Regions from separate parts of the Rhodococcus sp. SJ-2 genome, predicted to be linked through region 2. Evidence: riboswitches for the same ligand, from Rfam matches in the RefSeq annotation. Region 2 holds a riboswitch; each other region holds the start of a gene.
What was found. Region 2 has a riboswitch for thiamine pyrophosphate ahead of ACSYG9_RS16155 (3-oxoacyl-ACP reductase). Riboswitches for the same ligand answer to the same signal wherever they lie in the genome.

Region 1: it holds a riboswitch for thiamine pyrophosphate, as region 2 does, so the genes downstream of both, thiO (glycine oxidase ThiO) here and ACSYG9_RS16155 (3-oxoacyl-ACP reductase) in region 2, are expected to answer to the same signal.
Region 3: it holds a riboswitch for thiamine pyrophosphate, as region 2 does, so the genes downstream of both, ACSYG9_RS19515 (TenA family protein) here and ACSYG9_RS16155 (3-oxoacyl-ACP reductase) in region 2, are expected to answer to the same signal.

The regions. Positions count from the first base shown of each region.
Region 1 covers NZ_CM132340.1:745,407-755,732, reverse strand. The annotation lists gene ACSYG9_RS03590 (tetratricopeptide repeat protein) at 1-416, opposite strand, end outside; gene ACSYG9_RS03585 (glutamate ABC transporter substrate-binding protein) at 424-1,398, opposite strand; gene ACSYG9_RS03580 (hypothetical protein) at 1,395-2,735, opposite strand; gene ACSYG9_RS03575 (hypothetical protein) at 2,808-2,930, shown strand; gene ACSYG9_RS03570 (NUDIX hydrolase) at 2,920-3,804, shown strand; gene thiE (thiamine phosphate synthase) at 3,809-4,510, opposite strand; TPP riboswitch at 4,537-4,651, shown strand; gene thiO (glycine oxidase ThiO) at 4,647-5,711, shown strand; gene thiS (sulfur carrier protein ThiS) at 5,708-5,923, shown strand; gene thiG (thiazole synthase) at 5,916-6,713, shown strand; gene ACSYG9_RS03545 (ATP-binding cassette domain-containing protein) at 6,772-7,701, shown strand; gene ACSYG9_RS03540 (ABC transporter permease) at 7,701-8,480, shown strand; gene ACSYG9_RS03535 (M28 family metallopeptidase) at 8,508-9,974, shown strand; gene thiD (bifunctional hydroxymethylpyrimidine kinase/phosphomethylpyrimidine kinase) at 10,014-10,326, opposite strand, start outside.
Region 2 covers NZ_CM132340.1:3,425,710-3,436,035, forward strand. The annotation lists gene ACSYG9_RS16095 (GNAT family N-acetyltransferase) at 1-465, shown strand, start outside; gene sepX (divisome protein SepX/GlpR) at 731-1,585, shown strand; tRNA gene ACSYG9_RS16105 (tRNA-Ala) at 1,731-1,803, shown strand; gene ACSYG9_RS16110 (hypothetical protein) at 1,818-2,018, opposite strand; gene ACSYG9_RS16115 (TetR/AcrR family transcriptional regulator) at 2,088-2,696, opposite strand; gene ACSYG9_RS16120 (GNAT family N-acetyltransferase) at 2,799-3,827, shown strand; gene ACSYG9_RS16125 (nuclear transport factor 2 family protein) at 3,850-4,209, opposite strand; gene ACSYG9_RS16130 (SRPBCC domain-containing protein) at 4,259-4,693, opposite strand; gene ACSYG9_RS16135 (ArsR/SmtB family transcription factor) at 4,686-5,021, opposite strand; gene ACSYG9_RS16140 (class I SAM-dependent methyltransferase) at 5,122-5,763, opposite strand; gene ACSYG9_RS16145 (MerR family transcriptional regulator) at 5,820-6,275, shown strand; gene ACSYG9_RS16150 (LLM class flavin-dependent oxidoreductase) at 6,308-7,645, opposite strand; gene ACSYG9_RS16155 (3-oxoacyl-ACP reductase) at 7,645-8,424, opposite strand; TPP riboswitch at 8,479-8,570, opposite strand; gene ACSYG9_RS16160 (DUF998 domain-containing protein) at 8,614-9,204, opposite strand; gene ACSYG9_RS16165 (ABC transporter permease) at 9,209-9,976, opposite strand; gene ACSYG9_RS16170 (ABC transporter ATP-binding protein) at 9,973-10,326, opposite strand, start outside.
Region 3 covers NZ_CM132340.1:4,159,083-4,169,408, forward strand. The annotation lists gene ACSYG9_RS19480 (T3SS (YopN, CesT) and YbjN peptide-binding chaperone 1) at 1-1,292, opposite strand, end outside; gene ACSYG9_RS19485 (ion channel) at 1,412-1,987, shown strand; gene ACSYG9_RS19490 (LysM peptidoglycan-binding domain-containing protein) at 2,066-2,629, opposite strand; gene ACSYG9_RS19495 (alpha/beta hydrolase fold domain-containing protein) at 2,754-3,749, opposite strand; gene ACSYG9_RS19500 (ABC transporter ATP-binding protein) at 3,939-4,688, opposite strand; gene ACSYG9_RS19505 (ABC transporter permease) at 4,685-5,434, opposite strand; gene ACSYG9_RS19510 (ABC transporter substrate-binding protein) at 5,514-6,491, opposite strand; gene ACSYG9_RS19515 (TenA family protein) at 6,521-7,231, opposite strand; TPP riboswitch at 7,224-7,320, opposite strand; gene ACSYG9_RS19520 (carboxylesterase/lipase family protein) at 7,404-8,945, shown strand; gene ACSYG9_RS19525 (TetR family transcriptional regulator) at 9,001-9,654, shown strand; gene ACSYG9_RS19530 (ATP-binding cassette domain-containing protein) at 9,675-10,326, shown strand, end outside.

The DNA.
Region 1 (10,326 bases), 2.7 Mb from region 2:
GGCTGCAGGGCAGGTGTGAACTCGAACCGCGAGCCGCACTTCGGGCAGTTCCCGGACGTCGGCCCGGGGCCCTTCGGGCTGCTGCGTCCCACCGGGTTGGCGCACTTCCAGCAGAACCGTTTCCCCTCGGCCACATGAGGATCGCGTAGAACTGCGGACGCAGGATCGATCGGCGAGGGCACCGGCACGTCGACCAGATCGGCGACCCGTCGGTGCAGATGTCCGCGCGTGCGGGAGCGTCGAGTCGAGGACCGCCCCGACGGGGTGCTGCTGTGCGGAGCCGAATCGGGAAGCGCCGAACGCTGCGTTGCGGGCGCCGAACGCTGTGTTGCGGGAGCTGAACGCTCGGTGGCGGGAGCTGAACGCTCGGTCGCAGGCCCGGAGTCGGGTGGATCGGCTGATTCGTCGCGTGTCATGACATCCTCAATCGACGTACGTCGGGGCCGGTGGGGCAGGCGCCTGGCCGAGAACCGCGAGATACCGGTTGTACAACTCGGTCCACGTGCCGTCGGCGCGGATCCGCGCGAGGGTGCCATTGACCGCTCTCACCAGATCGTCGTTGCCCTTGGCGATCCCGATGCCGTACGGTTCGGATCCCAACGACGGTCCGACCAGTTCGAGATACGGGTCCTGGGAGGCGAGTCCGGCAAGGATCGTGTCGTCGGTGGACACAGCGTCGACCTGTCGCTGTTGCAGGACGACGAGACAATCGGCCCACGAGGGCACGGTCAGTATCGACGCTGCCGGTTGCAGTTGCTGCATGCGCGTGAGCGACGTCGTGCCCGCAGCGATGCACACCCGTCGGCCCGCGAGATCTGCGGCGCTTCGGACATCGGAATCCTTGACGACGAGCACTCGCTGCTGCGCGAGGAAATAGACCGTGGAGAAATCCACGCGCTCGCGTCGTGCGCAGGTGATGCTCATGGTCTTCGCGACGATGTCGACGGTTGAATCCTGCAGGGCCTGCTCGCGTTCCGAAGAGTTCAGGATTCGGAAATCCACTGCCTCCGGATCGCCGAGAATGTCGCGGGCGATCTCCCGGGCGATCTCGACGTCGAATCCGGTGATGCGGCCGGTTGCGGGGTCGCGGTAGCTCATGAGATTGCTGCCCGTGTCGAGTCCGACGATCAGCCTGCCGCGGGCGCGGATGGCGTCGAGGGCAGGCCCGGTCTCGTTGCCGGTGGGACGCAGACTCGCAGTGGGATCGCCGCACTGCGGCGCCGTGGGCACCGCAGACGGGGAGGGCGCGAAGGCGGCGTCCTCGGGCATCGGAAGCGAGACGGTGGAGGTCTCGGTGGTCGACTCGCGGGGCGGGACCTCGGTTGAACACCCTGCCGCAACCGCCGCGACCGCACACAGGGCCGCGATCCACACACCCGCAGGGCGCCGCGCTGTCACTGGTACTCCCGAAGTCGTGGCCACAGTCCGATGATGACAGCGGTCAGCGACAGCACCATCAGGGCGATCGCCACGGGAGCGAGACCCGACAACGTGCGCGACGCACGGAACTCGTTGTCGCGGAGTTCGTGACGGGTGTCCTCGATGCCTTCGCTCAGCGCCGCATCGAGACGGGCGAATTGCGCGGTTGCCTCATCGGGCCCGGGGCCGGTGGCGAGCACCGCAGCAGCGGTGAAATCGCCGCGTTCGAGCGCCGCCACGGTTCGCGAGTGCGACCTGATCCACGCCTGTCTGGCTGCTTCCGCCCGGGACGCGGCGTCGGTGCCGATCTCCACGGTGCCACCCTTGGTGTAACCGTCGAGCCGATCCCCGAGACGGGTGATCGTCTCGTCGTAGACCCCGATATATGCCCCACTCGCGTCCCGCCGCGCGAGGAGAAGTGTCTCGGCGGTGCGGGACTGCTGCGCGAGGATGCGGCTCGCCGTGAGATCTGCAAGCGGCTCCGCGCCCTGCTCGATGGCGCGTTCGGTTGCGCTCGAGGACACCAGGCCGGCGATGAGGAGCCAGCACAGCAACGCCCCGGTTGCACCGATCGCGAAGATCAGACCCGGGTTGAGGGTGCGTCGGGTCTTTCGGCTCACGAGGATATGTGCTGCACACAACGCCGCCACGGTGACCAGAAGCAGCCCGATCGCACCCCACGGAGGGGCCACTGCGGCGCGCTGCGTCGAGTTCACTGCGATCACGCCTTGCGTGTGCAGCTCCTGGGCCACCGGCAGCATCGACGTCTGCATCATGTTCGATGCCTCGGCCAGGTACGCGGCGCCGACCGGGTTGCCTGCGCGATTGTTGGCACGGGCGGTCTCGATCAGCCCCGTGTACATAGGGAGCATGCGCGCGACCGCGGCAACGTTCACTGCGCCGAGCTCGTCCTGCTCTGCGAGCCCCGCTGCGGCGACTACGAGCTGCCCGGACGCTTCCGCAATCGCCTCGACATAGCGGTCGCGCACCGGGGCAGGCTCGATCCCGCCCGAGATGAATCCGGTGACGGCAGCCGCATCGGCGATGGACAGCGCGCTGTACAGGTTCTGGGCGGCGTTCGCGAGCGGCTCGGTGGTTGCCAGAAGGCGATCATGGGTGGCCTTCCGGCTACTCGCGACCTGCGCGGATGCCACACCGGAGATCACCAGCAGTACTGCGAGTATCAACCCGAGCGAAATCAGCTTGGCCGGTGTCGACCGGAACAACTCACGTACTCCGTCGCTGCGGTCACGCCGCCCGTCGTGATCCTCGGCCGAGCCTCCCGACCCGCCGACGGAATCGATCGGAGGGGTCATGCGCACGTTCACGGCACAACCCCTTCCTCGAGAAACCCGATTGTGGCGAGCATATAAGTTGAATGGGACGTATTGGCAGGCGTCCACATCGTCGGAGTTCATCCGGAGTTCGAAAGCGCCGGTACCGACCCCCAATGGGGACGTCGTGCCCTCGCGACGGCCGAGGGCGAGGAGGGCGGATTCGATGCGCGGTGATGGGGACGGCTGGGCAGTAGGGCCGGACGGAGGACGTCGATGGGGCGTGCACGGTGCAGCGGGATTGCTGCTGCGCGCCCCGCGGAGTGACGGGACCCCTGCGGTGTTGCTCCAGCTCCGCGCGGCGTGGAGCCACCAGGGCGGTACATGGGCGTTGCCGGGTGGCGCCCGCGACAGTCACGAATCCACAGTCGACGCCGCGGTACGCGAGGCGCAGGAGGAGGCGGGAATCGACAGTACGTCGGTCGCGGTACGTGCCGAACGGGTCACCTCGGGAAGGCCCGGCTCCTGGTCCTACACGACCGTGGTGGCCGATGCGCCCGCACCGCTCGACACCACCATGAACGGGGAGAGCACCGAGTTGCGGTGGGTGGGCGAGGACGAGGTCGAATCGTTGCCGTTGCACGCGGGATTCGCCGAAGCCTGGTCTGCTCTGCGCACCCGCCCGGTGAGGATGCTGCTCGACACCGCGAACGTTCTCGGAGCCGGTGGGCCGTCCGGATGGTGGCGAGACCGTCCCGGTGCGACAGGTGCCCTGCTCACCGGCATCGCGGCGGCCCTCCCACGCACCGTCGAACTTCCCGACGGAACATTCGGGTGGGTGTCGCGGGTCGAGGCGGTGCTCGAAGGCCGTGCGCGTAGCGCGATCGTCGACAACGACCGCACCCGCGTGCACACCGCGGACGGCAGTGGCGACGACGAACTCGCGCGGCTTGCCGCAGCAGTTGCTCCCGATACTTCGGCTGTTCCCGCTACGGCGACCGCGCTCGATCCGGCCGTGACAGTGGTGGTGACCGCCGATCGGGGACTGCGTGCGCGTCTGCCCCACGGCACCATGGCGCTGTCCCCGTCGGCAGTACTCGGCTGGCTCTAGGACGTCAGACAGGCAGCGCAGCCTTCAGCGCTGCCGCGGCAGCGCGCGGGTCGTCGGCCTTCGTGATCGCGCGCACCACCGCGATGCGCTGGGCGCCCGCGTCGAGCACCTGCGGGAGACGTTCGAGATCCACACCGCCGATCGCGAACCACGGTCGCTGCGGATGCGAAGCGTGTACCTCCCGGAGGACGTCGAGTCCGGCTGCTGTGCGCCCCGGCTTGGTCGGGGTGTCCCACACCGGACCGGACGCGAAATAGTCCACTCCGTCCTCGCCGTCGGCGAGCACGGCCTGCGCGCGGCTGGCCGTGGACCGGCCGATGACGATGTCGTCGCCGAGGATCCTCCGCGCCTGCTTCACCGGCAGGTCGCCCTGTCCGAGGTGCAGAATGTCGGCGCCTGCGGCGAGCGCGATGTCGGCGCGGTCGTTGACCGCGAACAGTGCCCCGTGGCGTGCACACGCATCGGCGATCACCTCGAGCGCGGCGAGTTCCTCACCGGCCTCCAGGCGGCCGAACTTCTTCTCACCTGCGGAGTCCTTGTCGCGCAACTGCACGATATCGACGCCGCCGACCAGGGCTTCCTCGATGAACCGGGCGAGATCGCGGGTGTCGCGACGGGCATCGGTGCACAGGTACAACCGCGCGGTCGCGAGGCGTCCACGGGGGTCGGGATGGCTGCCGCGGTAGGTGGTCGGGTAGGTCGTCACGGACAAGACGGTAGCCTCTACCTCGAAAGTGACAACACGGGAGTCCCGAGGAACGCGGGGCTGAGAGGGGGCCTGCCGGCCCCGACCGTTATGACCTGAACCGGATCATGCCGGCGCAGGGAGTGAGGTGGATGTCGTGTCGACAGTAGCGGTCATCGGTGGTGGCGTGATCGGTCTGGCCGTCGCGTGGCGTGCAGCCCGCGCGGGATGGACGGTCACCGTCCACGATCGTGCCCCGGGCACCGGCGCATCCTGGGTTGCGGGCGGAATGCTCGCACCGTTGTCGGAAGGGTGGCCCGGGGAAGAGCACGTCCTCGATCTCGGGGCGGCCTCGCTGCAGCGCTGGCCCGCACTCGCGCACGACCTCGAATGCGAGACCGGCATCGACGTCTTCACCGCGGGTGCATCGCTGACCGTTGCTCTGGACGCCGCGGACGCCGCCGACCTGCGCACGATCGCAACCTGGGTGGCGGAGCAGGGCCACGAGATGCGCATCCTCACCCGGGCCGAGATCCGTGATCTCGAACCGTCGCTGGGTCCGCGGATCAGGCTCGGCCTGCTGGCCCCCACCGAACTGTCCGTCGACAACAGAAGGCTCGTCGAAGCGCTGCATCGCGCTGCCGTCGCCGCGGGTGTGCAGTTCGTCCAGGCTTCCGTCGGCGACCTCGACGAACTGTCCGACGACCGCGTCGTGCTCGCCGCGGGGTACGCATCGGCGCGACTGTGGCCGGACCTTCCGGTCCGGCCGGTCAAAGGTGAGATCCTGCGGCTGCGCGTACGCCCCGGAGCAACCCCGCCGCCGCAGCACACCGTGCGCGGCAGTGTGCACGGACGCCCCGCGTATCTGGTGCCACGCGCCGACGGGATCGTCGTGGGAGCGACCCAGTACGAAGCGGACGACACCGAGGTCACGGTCGCGGGAGTGCGCGACCTGATCGCCGACGCCGAAATGCTGTTTCCCGCGATCGGTGAGTACGAACTGCACGAGGCGAGCGCGGGGCTGCGCCCGATGAGTCCTGACAATCTGCCGCTGATCGGCAGATTGTCGGATCGGGTGATTGCTGCTACCGGGCACGGGCGCAACGGAATTCTGCTCACCGCGATCACGGTCGACTCGGTGCTCGCCGAGCTCGCCGACGACCCGCTCGCCGAGGTGGCACATGCAGATCCCCAACGATTCGCGAAGGAGAGCGTGCGATGACGAATCAGATTTCGGTCGGTATCACCGTCAACGGTGAGGAGAAATATTTTGCAGACGAACCGACCATGACGGACCTGCTGGCCGAGATGGGACTGCCCGAGAAGGGCATCGCGGTCGCCGTCGACGGGGTGTTGTTCCCCCGGGGACGCTGGAGCGAGAAAATCGGCAAGGGTGCGCAGATCGAGATCCTCACGGCGGTGCAGGGTGGCTGAACACGCACTCGCGCGGGTGGACCCGGGGCAGGATCTCCCCCCGCTGACCATCGCCGGGCGATCGTTCTCGTCCCGGTTGATCACCGGCACGGGAGGTGCTGCGAACCTTGCAGTGCTCGAGGACGCGCTCGTTGCCTCGGGTACCGAATTGACCACTGTGGCGATGCGTCGGGTCGACGCGACGTCGGGAACGGGCGTGCTGGACCTGCTGGTTCGGCTCGGGATCGCGCCGCTGCCGAACACCGCGGGGTGCCGCGGAGCGAAGGAGGCGGTCCTCACCGCGCAACTGGGCCGGGAAGCGCTCGAAACCGATTGGGTCAAGCTCGAAGTCATCGCCGACGAACGAACCCTGTTGCCCGACGCGATCGAATTGGTCTCTGCTGCAGAGCAGCTCGTGGACGACGGGTTCAATGTCCTGCCGTACACCACCGATGATCCGGTGCTCGCGCGTCGCCTGGAGGATGTCGGGTGTGTCGCGGTGATGCCGCTCGGATCGCCGATCGGGACGGGGCTGGGTATCGCCAATCCACACCACATCGAGATGATCGTGGAATCCGCTGGGGTACCCGTCATTCTCGACGCCGGTATCGGTACTGCCTCGGATGCTGCCCTCGCCATGGAACTGGGCTGCGACGCGGTGCTCCTCGCCACGGCGGTCACCCGAGCGAAGGACCCGGCGTTGATGGCATCAGCGATGCGTCACGCGGTCGAAGCCGGCTTCCGTGCTCGGCATGCCGGACGCATTCCCAAGCGATTCTGGGCCCAGGCATCGTCGCCCCTGGATCCCTGAGGCCCTGGTCGCGGGCGTGATGCTGCGCTCGGACCCATTTTCCGGCAGTCTATGGTCCATGATCGAAGTGACCGGACTGACCAAGACCTTCGGTTCAACCACTGCTGTCGACGACGTGACGTTCACTGTCCCCCCGGGGATCGTCACCGGATTCCTCGGCCCCAATGGGGCAGGCAAATCGACGACGATGCGCATGATCCTGGGGTTGGACCGTCCGACATCGGGCACCGCGCTCATCGAGGGCAAGCAGTATCGGGACCTGAAACGTCCGCTGCAGACCGTCGGTGCGCTGCTCGACGCCAAATGGGTGCATCCGAACCGCTCAGCTCGCGCACACCTGAGGTGGCTTGCCGCCTCCAACGGATTGCCGGATTCCCGCGTCGACGAGGTACTGCGTCAGGTCGGGCTGACCGAGGTCGCAGGCAAACGCGCCGGCGGCTTCTCGCTCGGCATGTCGCAGCGCCTCGGCCTGGCAGGTGCGCTGCTCGGCGACCCGAAGGTGTTGCTGTTCGACGAACCCGTCAACGGTCTCGATCCCGAGGGCATCGTGTGGATCCGCCGGTTCATGCAAGCCCTTGCTGCGGAGGGCCGCACGGTGCTCGTGTCGAGTCACCTGCTGTCGGAGATGGCCCAGACCGCCGATCACCTCATTGTGATCGGACGCGGCAAGCTCATCGCCGACATGTCGGTCGAGGAGTTCGTCGATCGGGCGTCGGAATCCCTCGTGGTGGTTCGCAGCCCCCAACTCGATGAGCTGCGCAGCGCGCTCACCGAACGCGGGCACACGGTGATCGACGAGGACGGTGCGTTGCACGTCTCGGGTGCCGGTGCCGCAGAGATCGGTGAGCTCGCCGCGGCACGCTCGATCGTCCTGCACGAGCTGGCGGGCCGCCATGCATCCCTCGAGGATGCGTTCATGAAACTGACCGGAGGCGACGTGGAGTTCCACGGCACCGGTTTCGACGACGTGATGAAGGGCAGCCTGTAATGGCATCACCAGCATTGGACACCTTGCGTGCGGAACGCATCAAATTGACGTCGGTGCAGTCTCCGTTCTGGTGCCTGGCGGTGATCGTCGCCCTTGGCATCGGTTTCGCCGCGATGATGGGCGCGGTTGCCCGCAGTTCCATGTCGATCGACGACGAGGCCGCCCGGTTCTATCTGACCCCCGATGTCGCCGCTACCGGTGTCACGGGCTTCGGCATCATGGTGCTGATGATCCTCGCGGCACTGTCGGTCACGAGCGAGTACCGCTTCGGCGTCATCCGGACGACCTTCATCGCCAATCCCAACCGTTCTCTCGTGCTGACCGTGAAATCGGTTCTCATCGGTGTGATCGGAGCTGTCGTCACCGGCGTGGTGGGCCTGATCGCCGTGTACGTCGCGAAAGCGCTCGCGGGTTCGGAGGCAGGCCGCGACCTCGTGCTCGAGGGCGACACGTGGCGCGCGATCTACGGCATTGCGTTCTACGCGTTCCTGGCGGTGTTCCTCGCGGTGGGTGTGGGGACATTGCTGCGGCAGTCGGCGGGCACGATCGCGCTCCTACTGTTGTGGCCCTTGCTCATCGAATCGTTGTTCTCGTTGTTCGGCCGGGTCGGTCGTGAAATTCAGCCGTTCCTGCCGTTCGCCAACATCAACCACTTCCTCGGTATGGAGCAGGGGGTCGACTTCCATTGGGGGCCGTGGGGTTCGCTGCTGTACTTCGCATTGTTCACGGCAGTCGTGTTCGGTGTGTCGCTCGCGGTGGTCGGTAAACGCGACGCCTGAACTGTGCCGGGTCAGTATGCTCGGGCAATGATCGACACGGTGGTCGGCCGCCGCATCGCAATATTGACGGTGGCGGCCGTGGTGATCGCGGGCTGCACGGACGACGCTCGCACGGACTCCTCGCCCGTCGATCCGGCCGCTCTCGCCGACAGCGTGCAGATCGATGCCCTGATGGGCCACCTCACCGAATTCGAGCGCATAGCGACCGAGCACGGGGGTAACCGCGCGCTCGGCACCGCCGGTTACGACGCGAGCGTCGACTACGTGGCAGGCGCGTTGCGCGACGCCGGATTCGACGTGCAGACACCCGAATTCGACGCCACCACCTTCGAGGTCGAAGACCAGACCCTCGAGGTCGGCGGCCGGCCCCTCGATGTGCGGGCGCTTGGCCACTCGCCCACGACCGGACCCGAAGGGCTGACCGCGCCCGTTGTGCGGGTACCCACCGACGACACCCCGGGATGCGAGGCCACCGACTACGACGGTCTCGACGTGGCGGGAGCGATCGTGGTGGTCGACCGCGGCGTATGCACCTTCTCGACGAAAGAGACGGTCGCTGCAGATGCGGGTGCTGCGGCACTGCTCGTCGTGAACACCGAGGACGGTCCCCTCGCCGGGGCGACGCTCGACGAGACCGCGCCGCGACGGATTCCCGTCGGCGGAATCGGCCTGGCAGACGGCGAGCGGGTTGCGGCGTCACCGTCGGCGGATCTCGTCCTCGACACGAAGACCGAGACGCAGCGTTCCCGCAACGTCATTGCGCAGACCGAAACGGGCTCGACCGACGATGTCGTGGTCGTCGGTGCACATCTCGACAGCGTGCCCGAAGGGCCGGGGATAAACGACAACGGCAGCGGTGTCGCGGCCGTCCTCGAGACCGCACTGCAGATCGGTAGCGACCCCGGCGTCACCAACGCTGTGCGGTTCGCGTTCTGGGGCGCCGAGGAGATAGGGCTCGTCGGGTCGACCGAGTATGTCGAGTCCTTGTCTCCCGAAGAGCGCGAGGCGATCGCCCTCTACCTGAATTTCGACATGATCGGCTCGCCGAATCCCGGCTATCTTCTCTTGGACGGCGACGATTCCGACGCGCAAGGTGCCGGACCGGGGCCCGAGGGATCGGCCGGTATCGAGCGCACCATCTCGGGCTTCTTCGCCGAGCGCGGGATCGATGCCGACGGCACCGATTTCGACGGTCGCTCCGACTATGGCCCGTTCATGGCAGTCGGCATCCCCGCCGGTGGCACATTCACAGGCGCCGATGAAGTGAAGTCCCCCGAAGAGGCCGACAAGTGGGGCGGCACCGCAGAGCAGGAGTACGACCCGAACTACCACCGGCCTGAGGACACAGTGGACAACATCGACCGCGACGCCTTCGCAGTCGCAGCGGCGTCCGTCGCCTACAGCACCGCGGTCTACGCGGACTCGCTCGACGGCCCGGACGGAGTCCCGGGCGGGCCTGCGCGCACCGAGGCACGCGCGGGATTCACGGAGTAGGCATTCACGCAGTAGCCGGACCCGCGAGACCTCAGTCCGTCAGGGCTGCCCGTGAAGTCGCCACAGCGGGTTGACCGGGCCGTGGCCGTGGCCGAGGTCGTACGACCACTCGAGGCACTTCGTCACCCATTCCTTCGCGAACGCCACCGCATCCGGCACCGACCGGCCGTGGGCGAGCGCTGATGCGATCGCCGCAGCCAGTGTGTCGCCGCCACCGTGGTCGTTGCCCGTGGCGAGGCGCGGGCTCGGGAACTCGAGAAAACGGTCGCCGTCGAACAGCAGATCGGTGCTCGACTCCGAAGTGCGGAGATGGCCACCCTTGACGATCGACCACTGTGCGCCGAGTGTGTGC
Region 2 (10,326 bases):
ATGCGGCATCACATCTCCGTGTGGCCGGGCCTGTATCGGAGTCTGCGCGCGGAGGCCCGCAAGGGACTGATGGTGCCGATGGCGATCGAACTCGACGGTCGGTACTGCGGTCAGATCACGGTGGGCAACATCGTGCGCGGGGCGCTGAGATCCGCGTGGATCGGCTACTGGGTCGAGAAAGAGGTCAACGGACTCGGCGTCGCAACCGCAGCACTCGCGCTCGGGCTCGATCACTGCTTCGGCCCCATCGGCCTGCACCGTGTCGAGGCGACGGTGCGTCCGGAGAACCAGCCAAGCCGCGCCGTGCTGCGCAACGTCGGCTTCCGTGACGAAGGTCTGCTCCAGCGCTATCTCGACGTGCAGGGGCGGTTTCGTGATCATCTTCTCGTTGCGATGACGGCCGAGGAAGTACCCGGCTCGGTGGCCGATCGTTTGGTGCGCAGTGGGCGCGCGACCTGGGCCTGAGCGTCCGCCGCTGCCCGTCTCCGTGAGAACGGTGTGCTGCGTGTAATGCAAGTTACGTGCAACATGAGTAACAATCCCCACCGCAGAGATATACGTGTGTGACTAGAGTGAAGAGTGTGTCCCATGGTTTCGCGTGACTAGTGTGACGGCAGTAGCCGTCTGAGTCGGCGTTTCTGTAGAGATAAGAGTGATGATGCCGTTAACCTGGGAAAGGTCAGTGGCGTCGACGGACTGGTAGGCGACAACTGGGAGGAGGGCCGCCGGAATGCCGAACTCACTCCTGTGGATCGGGCTAGTTGCCGTGTGGTTGTTCGTCCTGGTTCCCATGCTGGTCACGAAGCGTCCTCGCATCCGTCAGACGACCGACGCCGCACTCGCAACACGGGTTCTGCATCGGGGCGACCAGAAGCCGAAGGCCCCCCGAGGCCCCGCGACAGGTCACCGCACCGATCCGAACTGGCGTCCGAGTCGTGATCACACGCACCGCCATGCGGAGGCTCGTATGAACACTCAGACCGACGACAGGCCCGACACCGAACCCGACTTCCACGACCTCGACGACGCTGCGGCGATCGACTCCGACGAGCACCGGTACGAGGCCCACGACCCCCCGGCGCGTCAGAGCGTTCCGCGCCGCCGCGGGCGAGGTGGATTCGATCCCCACGCCGATGCGGTGGCATCGGCCGAACGATACGAGTTCCGCCAGCGCGCGGTCTTGGGTCTGCTCATCGGCTCCATCATGACTGCGGCGCTGGGTTTGATCCTGTCGCCCGTGATGTGGTGGGTATGCGCCCTCGTGGTGGCAGCGTTCGTCGGTTACCTCTTCTATCTGCGCCGTCAGGTACGGCTCGAACAGGACATCCGCCGGCGCAGAATGGCCCGGCTGCAGAGGTCCGCAGCGACCGGAGTGCACGTGCGGGGCGACGGCGACTCCGGCGAGGTTCCGTCGCGACTGCGTCGCCCGGGGGCCGTGGTTCTCGAACTCGACGACGAAGACCCCGAATTCGAGCACCTCGACAGGTTCGACGACGAATACGCCGAGTACGTCGACCCGGGGTACCTCGACCCGGGTTACGACGAACCCGACGACTTCCCCGTCCGGCACGCCTCCGGTGCATGACGGACACTGGGAAACGACTTCGGAAAGCCCGCACCACAGGGTGCGGGCTTTCCTGCTTGTGAGGCCATGACCTGCGTCTATATCTTGATTTCGTGTTGAGGGTCTGCGTTTGCTAAGGTTTGCGAGTTGGTTCTGCGGAACCCTCGGGGCTGTGGCGCAGTTGGTAGCGCGCTTCGTTCGCATCGAAGAGGTCAGGGGTTCGATTCCCCTCAGCTCCACAATTTCAGACGTACTAGAACACCTGACATCGGTGGAAGCCGGGGGTTGGTGCGAGGGCGGCGAACGGCTCAGCGAGCTTGATCGTCGCCCTTTCGTATTCGCTGATCTCGATGCCGTCGGTGAGTGCTTGGTTCGTCAGCCGCCCCGTGGAGTGAGTGCGACGCGCCGCTGAACATCGCTCGATCAGTGGCCAGAGTCCTCTGGCACTGGCCATGAATTTGCTCGTTACTGTGCGTCTGGCCGCGACTCGCGATCACTACGACCCTTGTGGGTACGGGACGAGTCACTTCGCCACGTATTCGAGCAGGGCAGCGATCCCCGTAGTGAAGATGGCTTCGGTGTCGGCCCCATGTGCGACATGCAGGCGGGCGTAGGTGGGGGAGGTCTCGACGTCGATCGCCGTAGCGCGTTCGCTGTCTGCCATCGGAGCGGTCGTGGCGCTGCCAATGGCGAAGTTCGACAGTGCGTACGCCGCGCCGAGAGGATCTGGTGCTCCTGCCTGCTGGAGCAGGATCACCATGCGCTCGGAGAGTCGGAGGTAGTTTGGCCCTCGCGGTGCGCGCATCCCGATGACTTGGCAGGCCCAGCGATGGTCGGTCAGGTGCCGGTAGTAGGCGTGCATGAGTTCGAGCAGCGGTGCATCAGCGATGGCTTGGCTGATGGTCGGGTCGTTGCCGAGGGCTTCATCCAGAGCGAGGTCGAACAGGTCATCGACGGATTCGACTCGGGAATAGAGACTGGCGGGAGCCACGTCGAGTCGCGTCGCGACTGCGCGAGCGGTGAGCGCACGCAGCCCGCCGTCGTCCAGCAGGGTGACGGCGGCGCGGGCGATGTCCTGTACGTCGACAGCGCGTGCGCGGCGTACAGGCTTGGGGTGCTCCCAATAGCTCACCCTTCCAGGTTATCCGAACGATGTTCGCATTGTTATCCGCACTATGTTAGTTTTGGGGGTATGTTGGATGCCACGCGCCTCCCGCTTCGCAGCGAACACGCCGTGCTTAGAGCGATGCACACCGGCGACGCACGCCCATACGCCGAGGGAACTGCCGATGCCTCAGTGCGCCGGTACGCGCATCTGCCCGAACCGGAGTACACCGAGGCGTCCGTTACAGCACTCATCAACGGCGCAATCAGCGAGGGGCTGGAGCGCGGCGACCTCGCGGTGCTCGCCATCAGCGACCCCTCCACAGGTGAGTTCGCCGGGAGTCTCGTTCTGTTCGACGTCACCGACAAGTCGGTTGAGGTTGGCTTCTGGGTGCACCGCGACCATCGCGGCAAAGGACTCGCCGGTGCCGCACTCTCCCTCGCTGACACGCTCGCCCAGCGCAGCGGACTCACCCGTCTGACAGCGCGCACCGTGCCGGAGAACCTGGCTTCCCGGCGCGTACTCGAACAGGCAGGGTTCTCGTGCGGAGCCGAAGTCGACGACGTCGCCCCCTCCGGCGAAGCGGTCGTCCTGTTGCACTACTCGCGTGAACTTGTATCGAACCCGCTGATTCCGGTGGAGACCGAACGCCTCCGTCTCCGGCTCCACGAGTCTGGCGACATGGGTTGGTTGCACCGTTTGTACTCGAAATCCAGTGTCGCGCGGTATCTGTTGGATGAGCCGTGGAGCCGCGATGACGCCGCCAAGCGGGTCAGCGAGCGACTGGCCAAGACCGGCCTCGACAGCGACGCTCGAGCGCTGGCGCTCGTTATCGAACACGACGGAACGCCGATCGGAGATGTTCTCCTGTGGTTCGTCGACGCCGACCGCAGAGTCGCGGAGATCGGCTGGGTGCTCGACCCCGATCACGGCGGGAGAGGGTTCGCGCGCGAGGCGGTGAGCGCGGTGCTGCAGGTCGCGTTCGACCACTATCGAGTGCACCGTGTCTCCGCACAGATGGACGCGCGTAATACCGCCTCGGCCAAGCTCGCCACTGCCGTTGGAATGCATCACGAAGCGCATCTGCGCCGGGACTGGTGGAGCAAAGGTGAGTGGACGGACACCCTCATCTTCGGGATGCTTGCCAGCGACCGGTGAGCCGCACCACGCAAACGTCCCCTCAATCCTGTTGGGGCGGACCGTACGAGAGACGGTCGAAGATCAGCACACTCGCGCTGATCTTGCTGTCGCGCACCGTGAAGCATTCCGCGGCCGGGGCCGTGGCGGTTGCTGCGGTCTGCGGGTAGTAGAAGAGCGCGACGCGATCTCGGTCTGCGAAGTCGGCGATATCGGCCACACCGGTGAGTGCGGGTGCGAATCCGGCGATGAAGTCCTGGTACGCGGCTTTGCTGTTCAGATCGATGCCCGGTGCTCGGCAGATGATGTCGTCGGCAACGTGGGTCATGGCACGCGCGACATCCCCGCTCGTCCAGGCCCGGTGGTAGTTCTTCACGACGTCGTAGGCGGATTCCTGTGGCATGGGAGACTCCCTCGATTCTCGTTCGTGTAGTGATGTCTTTCGGGTCGGTTCACTCGCCGCGCGGCTGCCACTCGTCCGGTCCGGCGTCGCCGCCGGAGCCTGCTGTGGCCAGACGGGGGAGGAAATGGTCCCACCCGTGGGCGTGCCCGCGCAGTTCGGTATCGGGAAGGTCGGAGTGGACGAGGTCGACACGGGTGCCGCCGGCGACGGCGGTGAGCCGGAACTCGACCGTCGATGCTCCGATGGGCAGATCCGCATTCCCTGCAAATCCCCACGAGACGACCACGCGGGTCGGGTAGTCGACGTGAAGATACTCGCCACGCACCGGGTAGCCGGCGATGTCGACCGCGAAGAGGCCGCCGGGTCTCGGATCGAGTTCGGCGTACTGGCCCATCCACGCTGTCATCCCGGAGTTCGTGGTGAGGTACTCGAACACTGTCTCGGGCGCCGCGGCAATGTCGATCGAATCTCGGAACTCAGCCACGGTTCTCGCCCGCCCTCGCTTCGATCACGGTCTTGAGTGCAGACAACTTCCCCGGCCAGAAATCGTCGAGGTATGACCGCACTGCGGCAAGACCGTCGGTGTTCACTGTGAACAAGTGGCGTGTGCCCTCGCGTGTGCTGGTTGCGAGGCCCGCTTTCCGGAGGACTCCGAGGTGGTGCGACGTCGTCTGTTGGGACAATCCGACTTCCTCGGCGATAGAACCCACCGGGCGCGGAGCGGAGCGGATGACCCGTAGGATCGTCCGTCGATTCTCGTCGGCAAGCGCCCGTAACGCCCTGTCGAGGTCCGCTGCAGCCTCGGCACCCATTGTTCGCCTCCGCTCATCGAGTGCCATGAGGGTAGCACAAATGAATATTTGTACTCATGCATATGCGTGGACTCGAGTGCTCGGAATAGCTATCCCGCGCTCACAGCCGCCGCAGGACCACGACGGTGTCGTCGAGTACGACCTGGGTTCCGTCCGGGCCGATGGCGTCACGCGCGCGGGTCTCGGCGATCCGCACTTCCCAGCTGCCCGGTTCGAGGTCGAGTGCCTCGACCTCTTCCTGCGGGCTCGGGAACCGATGGTCGCCGTGCCCCTCGTGCGCATCCGCGCCCGCCCACGGTGGGAATGCGGCGTGCGAGACGATCACGAGGTGCCCGCGCGGCGCGACGAGTCCGGCGGCGTGGCGAAGCACGTCGGTGCGCGGAAACTCGACGGGCGAGTGAAGGAACGATGCGGCGACGAGGTCGTAGCTGCTGTCTTCGCGCCAGGTTGCCAGGTCTGCCGCGGCGAACCGGATGCGGTCGTCGGGAAGTCCGGCGGCGCGCGCAGCGTCGGTGGCGCGGCGGACGGCGGTGCGGGAGATGTCTACTCCGGTCGCGTCCCAGCCGCCGCGTGCCAGCCAGATCGTGTCGGCACCTTCGCCGCAGCCGAGGTCGAGAGCAGTGCCCGGTGCCAGGCCGGATACTGCGTCGACGAGGGACGCGTTCGCGTTGCCCGACCACAGACCGTCGCTGTCGGTGTATCGGTTCTCCCAGAATTGTGCCGGTGATGTGTCGGCGTGCATGAACTCTCCTCGTGTGCGGGCTTGCGTCACCGCCGATAATGCGACTTCATGTTGACATGAAGTCAAGTCTGAGGTGGACGATCGGTGAGGTGGCCGGGCGCTTCGGCCTCGCCACACATGTATTGCGGCATTGGGAGGATGTCGGGCTGATCGCGCCCGACCGCGACAGCGCAGGGCGCCGCCGCTACCGCGACGCCGACGTCACCAGGGTGGCGGTGATCATCAGGAGCAAGGCCGCCGGAATGAGTCTCGACCAGATCCATGTCCTGCTGGCAGGGCAGACGGACGAGCGGCGCGAGGTGCTCACCGCGCACCTCGACGACCTGGAGCGACGGATGGCGGAGATGGCCCGCTCCCGGGAGATGACACTGCATGCACTCGAATGCCGCGCTCACGACATCGCGACATGCCCCAATTTCGCGGCAGGCGTCGCCGATCTCCTCGAGAACCGCACCGACACACGTCCTGATTTCGGCTCGGGCCGCACCGTCACGGAAGAGGCATCTCGATGAGTTCTTCTCGGACCCGGCACAATTTCCGTGCGCTATCCGGCAACCGCACTCTGCCGAGGCGGTAGAGCCGGTACCTCCAGCCCCAGCGATTCGCGCAGGGTCCTACCCGGATACTCGGTGCGGAACAGACCGCGGCGCTGCAACTCCGGCACCACGAGGTCGACGAAGTCGACGAGAGAATCCGGGTAGGCAGGGCACATCAGATTGAAGCCGTCGCAGGCGCCGGCAGCGAACCATTCCTCGATACGGTCGGCGATCGATTCCGGTGTGCCGATCATGGTGGCGTGGCCGCCACCTGCAGCGAGAAATCCGAGCAGTTCCCGCAGCGTGGGACGTTGCGTCTCGATGATTCGCTGCACCGTCGCGTACCGCCCCTGCGGGCCGGTGAACTCCGATATGGGAGGCAGGTCCGAAACCGGAGCGTCGAGAGCATGACCGGTGTAGTCCCGGCCGGTGAACGACCCGAGCTGGGCGAGAGCACCCTCGACATCGAGAAGAGAGTCCAATGCGGCCTTCTTCGCGTGTGCTTCGTCGTCGGTGCGGCCGACGTAGGTGACGAGACCGGGCAGTATCGCGATAGACGCGGCATCACGCCCCGCGGCGGCGGTGCGGGCCCGCAGATCGGTAGCGAACTCGAGCGCTGCCGGAAGGTCCCAGGCGACCGAATACACGGCCTCGGCGTGGCGTGCTGCGAGGTCGCGTCCGGTGTCGGAGGCGCCGGCCTGGAACAACACGGGGCGTCCCTGCGGGCAGCGTGGCACCGTGAGCGGGCCGTCCACGCGGAAGTGTCTACCGTGGTGTTCGATCCGGTGGATCGCGTCGGCATCCAGGAAACGCCCGGCAGCGCGGTCCGCGATCACGGCGTGCTCTTCCCACGAATCCCACAGCGCGACAATCGCGTCGATGAACTCCTCCGCCCGTCCGTATCGTTCGGCGTGGGCCGGTAGCGACTCGAGTCCGTGGTTGCGGGCTTCGGCGTCGAACATCGAGGTCACGATGTTGGCACCGGCGCGTCCACCGCTGATGTGATCGAGCGAGGCGAGCATGCGGGCCGCGTGGAAGGGCGTGTAGAAGCTTGCGGACACCGTGGTGACCAAGCCGATCTTCTCGGTGGCCCGCGCCATCGCAGACAGCGCCGTGAGCGGTTCGAGAAACCACGTCGTGCCCGCCGTGTACGCGGTATTCACGCTGTGCCCGTCGGCGAAGAACACCGCATCGAAGCAGCCCCGTTCGGCGGTGCGCGCGAGTTCCTCGAAGTAGGCGATGTCGCCGATGCGCTCCGCGGCGGAGTCCGGGTGCCGCCACGCCGAAGAATGATGGCCGGCACCGTACAGAAATGCGCCCAGATGCAGGGTGCGTACCGCAGGCATCAGTCCATCACCAGCCCGCCGTCTACGACGAGGTTCTGCCCGGTCACTGCCCGCGACCAGTCGGACGCGAAGAACAGCACGGCGGCGGCGAAGTCCTCCGGCGTCGTGACCGCACGCAGCGGGGTGGACGCGGCGATCAGGTCGAAGACCTCAGGAGGTGTCGCGGACGATGCATCGGTGGTGCGCAGGAGTCCGCCCGACACCATGTTCACCCGGATGCCTTCGGGGCCCAGATCCGCAGCGAAGGTGCGGGTCGTCGACAGCAGGGCCGCTTTCGCCGCGGTGTAGTCGTGGTACGGCACGACCGGGTTCTGGAACAGGTTGGTCCCGATGTTGACGATGCTGCCGCCGCCGGCTTCGCGCATGCCCGGCAAGGCGGCCTGGATCGTGTTCACCGCGCCACCGACGACGCCTTCGAGTTGCGCTGCGAACGCACCGTAACCGATCTCGTCGGCCTTGTCTCGGGCGTCACCGTTGAAGGAGAAGTCGGGAAGGGCATTGTTCACCACGGTGGTCACCGGACGTCCGAAGTGTTCGCGCGCCCGGTCGAACGCAGCCTGTACCTGCGTGCGGTCGGTGACATCGGCCTGCACGGCGATCGCTCGTTCGGAGCCGATGCTCTCGGCGAGAGCCTGTGCTGCATCGCCGCTGCGTCGGTAGTTCACCACGACCGACGCGCCTTCGTCCGCGAAGGCCTGCGCGATGCTGCTGCCGAGCCCGCGGGCTGCGCCGGTGATCAGGACGATCTGATTCTGCAGTGACGTTGTGACGAGAGCCATTGTGGCGCCTTCCCTTCGGAGCGAGGGATACACAGGCGGCATCGGTCCACTGGCCTGTTGCCGACTCGGCATCCCTTCGCTCGCATGATCGAGATCAGGTTCTACGGGTGTGGTCTCAGCCGTTTCCGGCACCCCGTGTCGAGTTCCGAACGCCAGGTTAGCAGTGTGCACGGGCAACGCCGGAGCACGTCACGTTCCGGCATGGGCGAACAGCAACGCGAGCCACGCCCAGCCCACGGTGATCACCACCCGCTGCACGAGCCCGGCGAGCCGGGCGTCGTTTTCCCACGCCTGCCCGAATGCGACGAAGCCGATGCTCAGCGCGCCGGCGGTCAGGCCCGAAAACCATGTCCACGCGGCGCCGGACACCGTGAACGCGGCGATGATCGCGGCTGCAGGAAGCGAGGTGAACACGACTGCACCCGCGTGGTCGTGAATCTTGTGGCGGCGCGTGTACTCCGTCGGTGTGCGGTCCGGTGTGCCCGGCGGATATCCACGCATCGCATCCATCGGAAAGAGTCCCGAGAGTACGAGGGCGACGCCGAACACTCCGATCGTCACGCCGAGCAACACACTGCCGAATGCGTCGGCGACGCCGACGGATCCGAGGGCCACTCCTACGCCGCACGCGATGAAGTTGGTGGTCTGGATCCAGCCTCGGCGGCCGAGTGCGAGCGCACTGACGGGCTGGCGTACCGGGTGATAGCCGGGGCGGGTCCACCCCTCGACGAGGAAGACCACGACGAAGACCGTGAGCGCGACCGAACCGATGATCGTCACGCGGTCATTCCCACCGGAAGAGCGCCGCCGCAACGACGACACCGGTCACGATCGCCACGCCGAGCGCGACGAAATGGGCCGGATCGGCCGGACTTCCGGCCCATGCCGCGGACATGGCCTGCGACGAGGCGCCGAACGGTAGCCACTCTCCCACCGCGGCAACGGGCTCCGGGAGCGAATCGATGCTGCCGAACAAGCCGCCGGTCGCGCCGAGTGCGAAGAACGCGACGAGACCGATCGCCACCGCGGAGTTCGGGGTCGGGGAGATCGCCGCGACGATCATTCCCACCGCATACATCGCCGCCATCGAAAGCACGAAGACACCGAGAGCAGTGCCTGGGTGCACAGGTAGCCGGGCGTCGAAGAAGACGATCGCGACGATCAGCGCCGCACCGAGCCCGACCAGGGTCTGCAGCACGCTCACCACGACCTGCGCCACCAGGACCATCGCAGGCGACGCCGGCGTCACCGACAGCCGGCGCAGAATCCCCGTGCGACGGTAGTACGCGAGGAAGCTCGGCATATTGATGACGCCGATCGTGGCGATGATGATCGTGAACACCAGCGGCAGAACGTACACATCGAGCGCTGACCGTCCGTTGATCACAACCTCGCCGCTCGCAGACGACGCACTCATGACGAGGATCAACAGCGGGAGTCCGATCGGAACGACGAGACCCGCAGTGTCGCGTGCCACCATCTTCGCCTCGCACACGATCAGTGTCAGCCACGCCGCGAGACCGGGACGCCGGGTTTCGGTGACGGTGTTCATACGGTGTCCTCCAGTTCTTTTCCGGTGAGGGCGACGAATGCCTCGTCGAGGTTGTTCGCCGATGCTGCCGAAACGAGTCCGGACGGAGTGTCCAGAGCGACGAGCCTGCCTGCGTCGAGCAGGGCCACACGGTCGCAGAGACGTTCGACCTCTTCCATTGCGTGGCTGACCAGGAGGACCGCAACATCGTCGTCGCGCAATCTCTCGACCGTTTCCCACATCTGTCGCCTGGCCCGCGGGTCGAGGCCGGTGGTGAGTTCATCGAGGATGACCACTCGTGGCCGTCCGACGAGTGCCAGCGCGATCGACAACCGCTGCTGCTGACCACCCGAGAGCTTCTCGAATCGGAT
Region 3 (10,326 bases), 730 kb from region 2:
TAGCTCAGTGCTGCGGCAAGAGACCAGCTCGTCAGCTTCCACTCGAGCGCCTTTGCGTCGGCAGCGGCGACACCGTCGTCATCGCCCACAAAGGCACGGTTGAGGGATTCGCTGGTCCAGCCCACGTGCTGCTCGGTGCTGAGTTCGAGGAACTGCTGCAGCCGGGAAGCCTCCCGGTCTCCGATCGCCGCGACCGTCTCGACCGGAATATCGGAGCGCCCACGGAGGTGATGATCACGAAGTTCGAGCAGTGCCGCCGGAAGATCGTCTTCGAGGCGAGGTTCCCACAGGTCGTCCTCGAACAGATCGCGCTCGTCGGAGGCTTCGAAATCCGGGGCCTCGAAATAATGATCGTGACCGTGGCCGCGCATCGGAAGGCCGCCGATATGCGCGGCGAAGTCGTGGTCGACGCCCTCGAGGAAGCCGGACATGCGATCGAGAGCGGATTCCAGGTGTTCCGGCACGAAGGGCGACGCAGGCAGGTGGTTGACGACGGCGACGCGATCGTCGATGAGCACGAACTTCAGTTGCGGCCACTGCCGATTGAGATCGGAGACCACCTCCATCGCACGTGTGCGACCACTGATCGAATGCACGATCGGCGCAAGCAGATCCACCGTTGCTGCGCCCGCACCGACCCCGACGAACACGAGGACGTCGGCGATACGCAGCACGAGATCGCCGTCTTCATCCCACGTGGGGGTGTCGCCGACCCGGTCGCCCACGGTGTCCTCGATGAGTTCTCGCAGGTGCTCTTCCCCGAGGGGATGGACAGCGCCTCGCACCGGCACCTTGGGAGAGGCCTCGGCCACCGGTGCCGGAGTTTCGAACTCGTGGCTGCTGGCGGTCCCGAAGGATTCCGCACGCAGGAAAAGCGGATGCGGAACGCCCCATACCTCGCGCAACGCGCGCACCGCGACCTCGGCGAGCCGATCGGCCCACGACGAGGGGAGGTCCATCCAGAACGCGGGCGAGCCGCCGTCCTCCGGTGCGTCGGGATCGCGCGACGGTGTCTGCCATCCCAAATCCAGCAGCAACGCCTCGTCGTGCGGCGACAGGTGGCGATCCTCGGTCAGATGGAGATTCGACGGTACTTCGCAGCGCACCTGCTGATCACCCCACGCGTAGAACTGCACGCACGGCCCGGCCGGTCCTCCGGCTTCCTCTGCCAGTGGCTCCAGCACGAGTCCGCCTCCATCGCGCATGGCGGCGACGTGGTCGGCGAGGTCCCCCCGGAACTCGCGCCAGGCCCGGTCGACGTCGCGGTCGAATCCGCTTTCCGGTTCGCCCATGAACCTGCCCCCTTCCCTTCCCGACTTTGACCCGTGTGTCGTGAACACTAGTCGGACCCACCGACACCGTGCCCGTCGGTGAGCGCGCCGGGCGGGGTGCCGGGCGCATACTGACACCTGTGCCGAACAGCGCGCAGCCATCCGATGCAGCCGGAACCGACAGATCAGCGCAACTGCGCGCACTCACGTGGCGGGCGTTGCTTCGCACCGTGACGACGCTCGTGGTGGTGGGTACCGCCTACTTCACGCTTCCGTTCTCGGGACTCGACGACCTCCCCACACTGTTCCTGCTCGTATTCGGATCAGTAGTGGTGTGCGCTGTCTGCGGCTGGCAGGTGTGGTCGGTCCTGCGGTCGCCGCATCCGATGGTCCAGGCCATGGAGGGGATCGCCGCGACCGTCACCGTCTACATCGTCGGCTTCGCGTCGCTGTACGTGGTGATCTCGCAGGTCGAGCCGGAAGGATTCACTGAGGTCCTCACCCGGATGGGCGCCCTGTACTTCAGCCTCACGGTGTTCGCGACCGTGGGATTCGGGGACATCGCCGCGGTCACCGACGGAACGAGGGCGGTGGTCTCGGCGCAGATCGTGGGCAATCTGGTCTTTCTTGCCCTGGTGGTGCGGTTGTTCATGTTCACGGCGAAGCACCGGCGCCGGCAGGCAGGTCAGGAGCCTCTCGACGACGAGGATCCGTGAACCGAGAGACGGTGAATGCCGAACGTCCCCACAACCGGAGTCGGTGTGGGGACGTTCGGCACTACCGGCCTGTGGTCGTCACGGGATGGTGAGCACCTGGCCTGGCTGGATCAGGTCCGGATCGGACACACCGCTCGCATCGGCGATGCGCTGGTACTGGTTGCCGTCGCCGTAGAAGCGCTCGGCGATCGCCCAGAGAGTGTCGCCGGAGGCGACAGTGTGGGTACGAGGTGCCGGGGCAGCGGCGGGAGCGGGCTCGGCCGGTGCGGCAGCCACGTGGGCCGGCTCGGCAACGGGCCCTGCGGCCTTCGGAGCAACACTGTTGCTCGCCCACACCGGCTTGTCTCCCGCGTACAGCACGACATTGCGGTCGTCCTGCACCGTCAGGCGCACACCTGAATTACCGCTCGTCTCCGACGCCCAGACGGGGGAGTTGTCATCCTTGTACAGGACGAAGTTGCCGTCCTCTTGTACGTTCGCGCGCACCGCGCCCGAGCCGTCGGTTCCCGCCGCCCACACGGCCTTGCCGCCCTCGGACAGGACCAGGTTGCCGTCCCGCTGGAGCACGAGAGTGTATTTGCCGTTGTCGGACTTCAGTTCCTGGCCCACAGCGAGGCTTTGGCCGGAATTGAGAGAGCTCACACTGACCCTTTCGATCGATACATTGCGATTCGGGCAACCGGCTCGAACCGGACGCCGTGACGCACAGTACCGCCCACCCGACTCCTACCTGTGGACGCCGCAGCGGGTCCCGCTGTTCGCCGAATCACACCGTGTCGAGTGAGCGCACGAACCTTCCGATCTCGGCGACCGCACGGCTGCCCTCGGGAACCAGCGACGCGGCAGCCTGGAACACGTGCACCTGCTTCTCCCACACCTGCAGTTCCGTCGGGACACCGGCCGAGGCGAGACGGTACGCCATCGTCTCGGCGTCGACGAACGTCATCTCCTCGGATCCGGTCTGCAGCAGGGCAGGCGGCATGCCGGTCAGGTCGAGATCCACGGGCGAAGGCACGGGCTCGTAGCGGTCATCGATCCGTTCGGCCCTCTCGATCAAGGTGGACAATGCAGGCACCGCTCGCCGCGGGAACAGCGCACACTTCCGGGCATTCGGATGGTCGAGCTTGCGATAGGGATCGAGGTCGGTCAGCGGCGAGATCGCGACGGTGCCCGCGGCGCGCCCCAGCCCCAGCCGCAGTGCTTCGTGGGCCACGGAGAAGCTGAGAAATCCGCCCGCGGAATCGCCTGCGATGACGATGCGATCGGTCGAGTAGCCATGGGCGATCAGCCAACGCAGTCCGGAGAGGCCGTCGTCGACCGCATGTCGGATCGGGTGACGCGGGAGCATCCGGTAGGCCACCGACAGCACCGGGGCGCCTGCTGCCGCCGAGATGCGCGACACCAGCTGGCGGTGGGTGGTCAGACCGCAGCACAGAAACGCTCCGCCGTGCAGGTACAGGATTGCGCTGCGGCCGCCTGCGCCGGGGGCGCGGACGAACTCGGCGGGGCAGGTTTCCAACGCCATGCGGTGGTACTCGGTCCCCGGTACCGGGAGAAGTGGGAACGCTGCGCGGTCGACCAGACCCGTCGGCCACGGAAGAGACGGGGTGAGCGCCCACGCGTCGAGGAACGGGCGCACCGTGTGGCGCAAGGAGATGCTCAGGGCACGCGAGGCGATGCTGACGCCGCCGTGCTCCTCGATCTGCGGGGTGGTACGTGCAGGAGCAGGCGCGACGAGTGGGACGGACAATGCGCTGCTCATCTGATCGCCTCCTCGCCACTGGTAGCAACACCGGACCGGTGTTCGGACTACGGATCATTCAAGCTACGCCCGACATGTGGTGCCGGTGGGCCTCGTAATCCGATAGATACGACGTGGCACGCCCGGTGCAGGTGGGGCGGCATCCTGTTACCGATTCGATATTGCGGGTTCTCCGAATAGCGCCAGCGCTCAAAGCATGTCGGACCTTGCGTGCAGGACCGACACGAGTTCACGTTCGACTGCCACGAATTCAGGGTCGGTCAGCAACTCCAACGACCGTGGTCGCGGTAGCCCGACCCGGACTTCGTGCAGGATCCGTGCAGGTCGCGGCGACAGGACCAGTACCCGGTCGGACAGCAGGACGGCCTCACGTACGTCGTGCGTGATCATCAGGACGGTCCAGCGGTCGCGCAGCCACACCGCCTGCAGCCACAACTGCATGTCGGTGCGGGTGAGGGAGTCGAGAGCGCCGAACGGTTCGTCGAGCAGCAGAATCTCGCGTTGCTGGATCACGGTTCGCGCCAATGCTGCACGCTGACGCATCCCGCCGGACAGTTGCGACGGACGAGCCTCCTCGAACCCGGCGAGTCCGAACGTGGGGAACAGTGCGCGCGCCCGCGCGCGTGCCTCCCGACGTGGTACGCCCTGCACTTCGAGGGCGAGCGCGCAGTTGTCGAGGACTGTGCGCCAGGGGAACAGGAGATCCTTCTGGGGCATCAGCGCAGCGCGTCCCGGGGACGCCGGAGCGCCGCCGACCGTGACGATCCCTTCGTCGGGCGTGTCGAGTCCCGCGATCAGGCCGAACAGCGTGGACTTCCCTGACCCGCTCGGACCGATGACCGAGACGAATTCCCCTGGGGACACGTCGAACCCGATGCCGTCGAGCACGTGGTTGCCGTCGAACGACCGGTGGACGCCGGAAAGGGTGACGGCACTCATGCGTGGCTCCCGGTTGTTCGATTCTCTGTGCCGAGGGCCCACGGTGCGATCAGGCGCTGTGCCACATACGTGAGCAGGTACAACACCAATGACACTGTCGCGGTGACCAGTACCGCAGCGAGCACCAGATCGGTACGGAACGAATTCTTCTGGATGGCCATGTAGATGCCGAGCCCCGATGTGGCGCCGACGTACTCCGCGAACACCGCACCCACCACGGCGTAGGTGATGCCGATGCGCAGCGAGGTGAAGAACCGAGGCAGCGCCGAGGGAAGACGCACATACCGGAACTCCTGCCACCGAGTGGCTCCCATGCTGCGCAGAAGTGCCCCGGCCTCGCGGTCCGTCGCGGCAAATCCCTCGATCAAGCCGATCGCCATCGGAAAGAATGTGGCCAGGGCGATCACCAGAATCTTCGGCAGGAGACCGAAGCCGAACCAGATGATCATGAGCGGGGCGATCGCGATGATCGGCAGTGTCTGCGAGGCGACGAACAGCGGCACGAATGCTCGCCGTAGGAACGGCGAGAAATCGACCGCGATCGCCAGTATCCACGCCACGGTCAACGACACCACGAAACCGACGATCGTGACCTGCAGTGTCGCAGCGGCGTGCTCGGCAATAGCGGTGCGATGTGCCCACCCCTGCTGCAGCACGCGCGCGGGAGACGGCAGCACCTGCGGGCGGATTCCGCTGATCATCACGTACAGCTGCCACGTCGCGACGAGCACCACCGCGACGACCATTGCAGGAAGTACACGATCGATGCGGTGTCGGAGCGTCCCGGCCGGGTCCGTCGTGACCCGGATATCGGTCCCTGCGGGCTCAGGGCGTTTGGTAGTCATCGGTGAGGTAGGTCGACCAGTCGGGTTCGGCGGTCAAGGGCGCGCCGTCGGGGCCGGTGAGAAGGCCCTGTTCATAGAGGAACCGGGAGTACCCGGTCCACCTGCTCGTGTCGAGAGTCCCGACGCGTCCCTGGTCGTCGCGCATGAAGTCGGCTGAGAGCATCCGCTGACTCTCGAAGACGAGTTCTTCGTTCGAGAACACACCCGGGTTGGCGTCGAGCAGCGCACGCGCGCCTCGATCGGGATCGTCGGCAGCGATCTCGTAGCCACGCTGCAGTGCCTGCACGAACGCGCGACCACGATCGGGGTTCTCGGCGAGCCAGTCCTCGTTGCCGTTGACGACGATCGCGTACTGATCGGGGAATCCGTAGTCGGTGTAGTCGAAATAGCGCATCGGCAATCCACGATGCTCCGCTTCGAGTCCCTCCCACGCCAGATACGAGACGGTGAAGTCCGCGGTGCCCGAATAGACGGCCTCGTACGCCGACGTTCCGAGAACGACCTCGTCGAACTCGCCTCGCCCGCCATCGTTGCGGATGACCTGCGCCAATGTCTCCGAGACACCTGGATCGGCGAAACCTGCGTAGATTCGGCCGTCGAGGTCTGCCGGCCGTGTGAGATCGCCGCGGTCGGACTTGACCGCAATACCTGTCGCCCAATGTTGTAACGGGGCGAGGACCGAAACGGTATGCGCTCCTGCGGCGCGTGCGAACGTCGCCATTCCTTGCGTCGAGATCCCGAATTCCGCATTGCCCGCGTCGACGAGAGTGTCGGGTGACGCATCGTTGTAAGGAAGGATCTCGACGTCGAGCCCGGCGTCGTCGAACAATCCTTCCTGCAACGCTACGTACAGACCGGTGTGGTTGGTGTTGGGAGTCCAGTCGAGTGCGAACCGGATCGTGTCGTCGGAACCGCCGCTGGCGCACGCAGTGGCAGTGCACAGGGTCCAGACAGCGATGGTGAGGGCGGTGATCCGGTGCCGGAGCGTCACGACGCAGGCCACGGATGCGTGTTCAGGGCGGTGTCCCAGAACATGAGCTCGTAGCGGGTCGCGAAGATGAAGGCATCGATCATCGCGTCTCGTTCGGTCTCGGTCGCCGCGGCTCCGGCGGCATCGACCAGTGCACGTGCACCCGCGACCGAATCCTGGAAGTCCTGGTCGTCGTAGGCAGCCACCCATTGTGCGTAGGGATGGGCCGGATCGGCGGCGAGCACGTCGGCCGCGCGAGACGCCAGATCGCGGCACACTTCGGCGTAGATCCAGAAGCACGGCAGCACTGCGGCGGCACCCACCGGGTACGGCTCGGTCGCCACCGTGGCAGTCAGGTACGAGACGTAGCCGAGGCAAGCGGGGGAGTGGGCGACAGGAGCGTCGTTGGCGGGGAGTACCCCACCGTGGAGAAGGCGCTGGTGCAGCGAGGACTCTTCGGTGGCCGCCGTCGCGGAGCTCGTCGCCCAGAATGCGCCGGTGACCGGGTCGGGCGCCTTGGACGCAAGCAGCGCGAGGGCTTTGGCGTATCCGGCCAGGTAGAGCCCATCCTGCTCGATGTAGAAGCGGAACGATTCGAGTGGCAGTGTGCCGTCGCCCAGGCGGCGCAGGAACTCGAGGTCGTCGATGGAGTCGCGCAGAACCTTCGTGCGGTCCCACAGGACATCGGTGAAACGGTCGGTCGGTGAATCGTGCGCAGGCACAGTCATCCCGAATCATCCCTTCGTCAGCATTACCTGATCAGGTTCGACGGGTGTGATCTCAGCCCCGCTGTCGCGAAGCACCCCGTGTCGGTCGGAGGCGACGATAGCACCCCGGGCGGGCCGTGGGCGCGGCTGCTGATGGGTACGTTGGGATGCGAGAAGCTCACCGGGAGGTCATGTGGACGCCGAGACGCTCGTTGTCGGATGCAAGTACGGTGACGCCCGCGGGTATCGCGACGGCGCGGTGTACTCGTGGAAAGGGATCCCGTTCGCGGCCCCGACCGGCGGCTACATGAGATTCCGCTCGCCGGAGAGCCCCCGGCCGTGGTCGGGCGTGCTCGACTGCGAGCGGTATGGTCCGATCGCTCCACAGAGCCCGAACAGCCCGATCGGAATCTCGTCCGAGATGTCGATCGGGGAGGACTGCCTCTCTCTCAACATCTGGGCGCCCGAACCGGACGGCGAGAAGCGCCCGGTGATGGTGTGGATCCACGGTGGTGCGTATGTCATCGGCTACTCGGGTCAGAAGATCTACGACGGACGTGCGCTCTGTGAAGCGGGGAACGTCGTGGTGGTCACCCTCAACTATCGCCTGGGTGCCCTCGGATTCCTCGATCTGTCGTCGTTCTCGTCCGCCGGCGACACATATGAGTCGAATCTAGGTCTGCGAGATCAAATTTCGGCGCTCGAATGGGTCCGCGACTGCATCGCGGACTTCGGAGGCGACCCGGATAATGTCACCCTGTTCGGCGAATCGTCCGGTGGGGGCTCCGTCACGACGCTGATGACGGTGCCTCGTGCGGAGGGGCTGTTTCATCGGGCGATCGCGCAGTCGCCGCCGGCGACGTCGGTATACGGTCGTGAGCGTGCCGCGGTGGTCGCCGAGCGGTTCCTCGGGATCCTCGAGGTGTCTCCGGCTCGGGTGGGGCGTCTCCGGCAGATGCCTTTCGAGCAGCTCGTCGAGGCGGCCGAAACGGTGGTCGGGGAGATCCCCACGAAAGTTCCGGGCACATTGGCCATGACGCCGGTGGTCGATCGCGACCTCGTGCCCAAGTACCCGGTCGCGGCATTCCAGAAAGGCCTGTCGCACCGGGTGCCGCTCATCATCGGTTCGAACAAGGACGAGCCGTCGATTTTCCGTTTCATGAAGTCGCCGTTGATGCCGGTCGACGATTCGTCCGTGCGCGCCATGCTGGAGGCGCTTGCGAAGGACCGCCCCGATCTCGAGCCCGAACGGCTCGCCGAAATCGCCGCAGCGTATCCCGATCTGTCGAAGCCGAGCGGGGCGATGGCCTTGTCGCGCGACGCCGGGTTCCGGATGCCGGTGTTGTGGGTGGCGGAAGCGCACTCCGAGCATTCCCAGACGTGGGTGTACCGCTTCGACCACGCGACGCCGATGCTCAAGGCGGCGCGGATCGGCGCCGGGCATGCAACCGAATTACCCTACGTATTCGGTAATTTCGGCACGCTCGGTCGAGATCCGAGTTTCTGGCTCGGTGGGCGTAGGAGTGCGATCGAGGTGTCGGGCAGGATTCAGCGGCGATGGTTGGCGTTCGCGAAGCACGCGGTTCCTGCCGCGCTGGACGCGTCGAAGCACTGGCCGCAGTACGAGCCGCGCGAGCGGGCCACCCTACTCATCGATGCACGGGACACAGTGGTCGCGGATCCGGAGGGCGCAATGCGTGAGGTGTGGGGCGCGCAGGTGATGGGTTTCTCCTGAACCGGGTCGGGGGCGCAGTCTTGACGTCGTTGAACGCGTGTGCAACCCTTGGAACATGCGTTCAACCGAGGGCGTTTCCGACCTCACCACACGCGCTCGCATCCGCGACGCGGCGATCTGTTGCGTTGCTCGAGATGGGGTGAACGTCTCACTTCGGGCCATTGCCTCGGAATGCGGCGTGAGCGCCTCGCTCATCGTGCACCACTTCGGTTCCCGAGCCGGTCTGCGCGAGCACTGCGACGCGTACGTCCTGGGCAGCATCCGAGAGCTCAAGTCCTCGGTCCTCGAGCCGGGCAGCGGCGTCGCGGCAATGCTCGCTCAGCTCGAGAACATCGGGAGCTACGCCCCGCTCATCGGCTACCTGATCCGGAGTCTCCAGGCCCGCGGCCCCGCCTCTGAAGAGTTCCTCGATCATCTGGTGGCCACCACCGAGGATTACCTCGCGAAAGGCACCGAGTCCGGCGTCGTGAGTCGCAGTCGCAACCCTGAGGCACGGGCGCGGGCTCTGGTCGAATTGAGTACCGGCGCGCTCCTGCTGCATGTCCCCGGGCCGAACGAGCCCCTCGACCTCGACACGCTGCCCGCTTGGCTCAGTTCCTACACCGACCGTCTCCTGCTCCCGTTGCTCGAGCTCTACACCGAACCGCTCCTTACCGACTCGAGCATGCTCACCGCGTATCTGGCCGCTCGCGAGGCGGCTCTCTCGTAACCGATCACGGAGGTTGCATCATGGATACACCGGCCATCGAAACCGTCGACCTCGTCAAGACGTTCGGCACCACCCGTGCCCTCGACGGCTTCTCGATCGAAGTCGGAACTGCAACAGTGGCAGGGTTTCTCGGCCCCAATGGTGCCGGAAAGTCAACGGCGATCCGCGTGCTCCTCGGCATGCTGCGTGCCGACTCCGGTTCGGCACGTGTCCTCGGGCTCGATCCGTGGACCGATGCGGTCGAGATCCACCGTCGCATCGCGTATGTTCCGGGTGACACCAATTTGTGGCCTGCGCTCACCGGCGGCGAGATCATCGATCTGCTGACTCGTATCCGTGGCAGTGACAGTCCTTCCCGCCGAGCCGAACTTCTCGAGCGATTCGAACTCGACCCCACCAAGAAGGCTCGCACCTATTCGAAAGGTAACCGGCAGAAGGTCGCACTCGTCGCAGCGTTGGCGTCGGACGTCGAACTGTACCTGTTCGACGAGCCCACGTCCGGACTCGACCCACTGATGGAGGCCGTGTTCACCGACGAGGTGCGCGCATTGCGTGACGCCGGACGAACGGTGCTGCTGTCGAGTCACATTCTCGCCGAGGTCGAGAAACTCTGCGACACCGTGACGATCATCCGCTCCGGAAAAGACGTGGAGACAGGGACTCTCGCGCAGT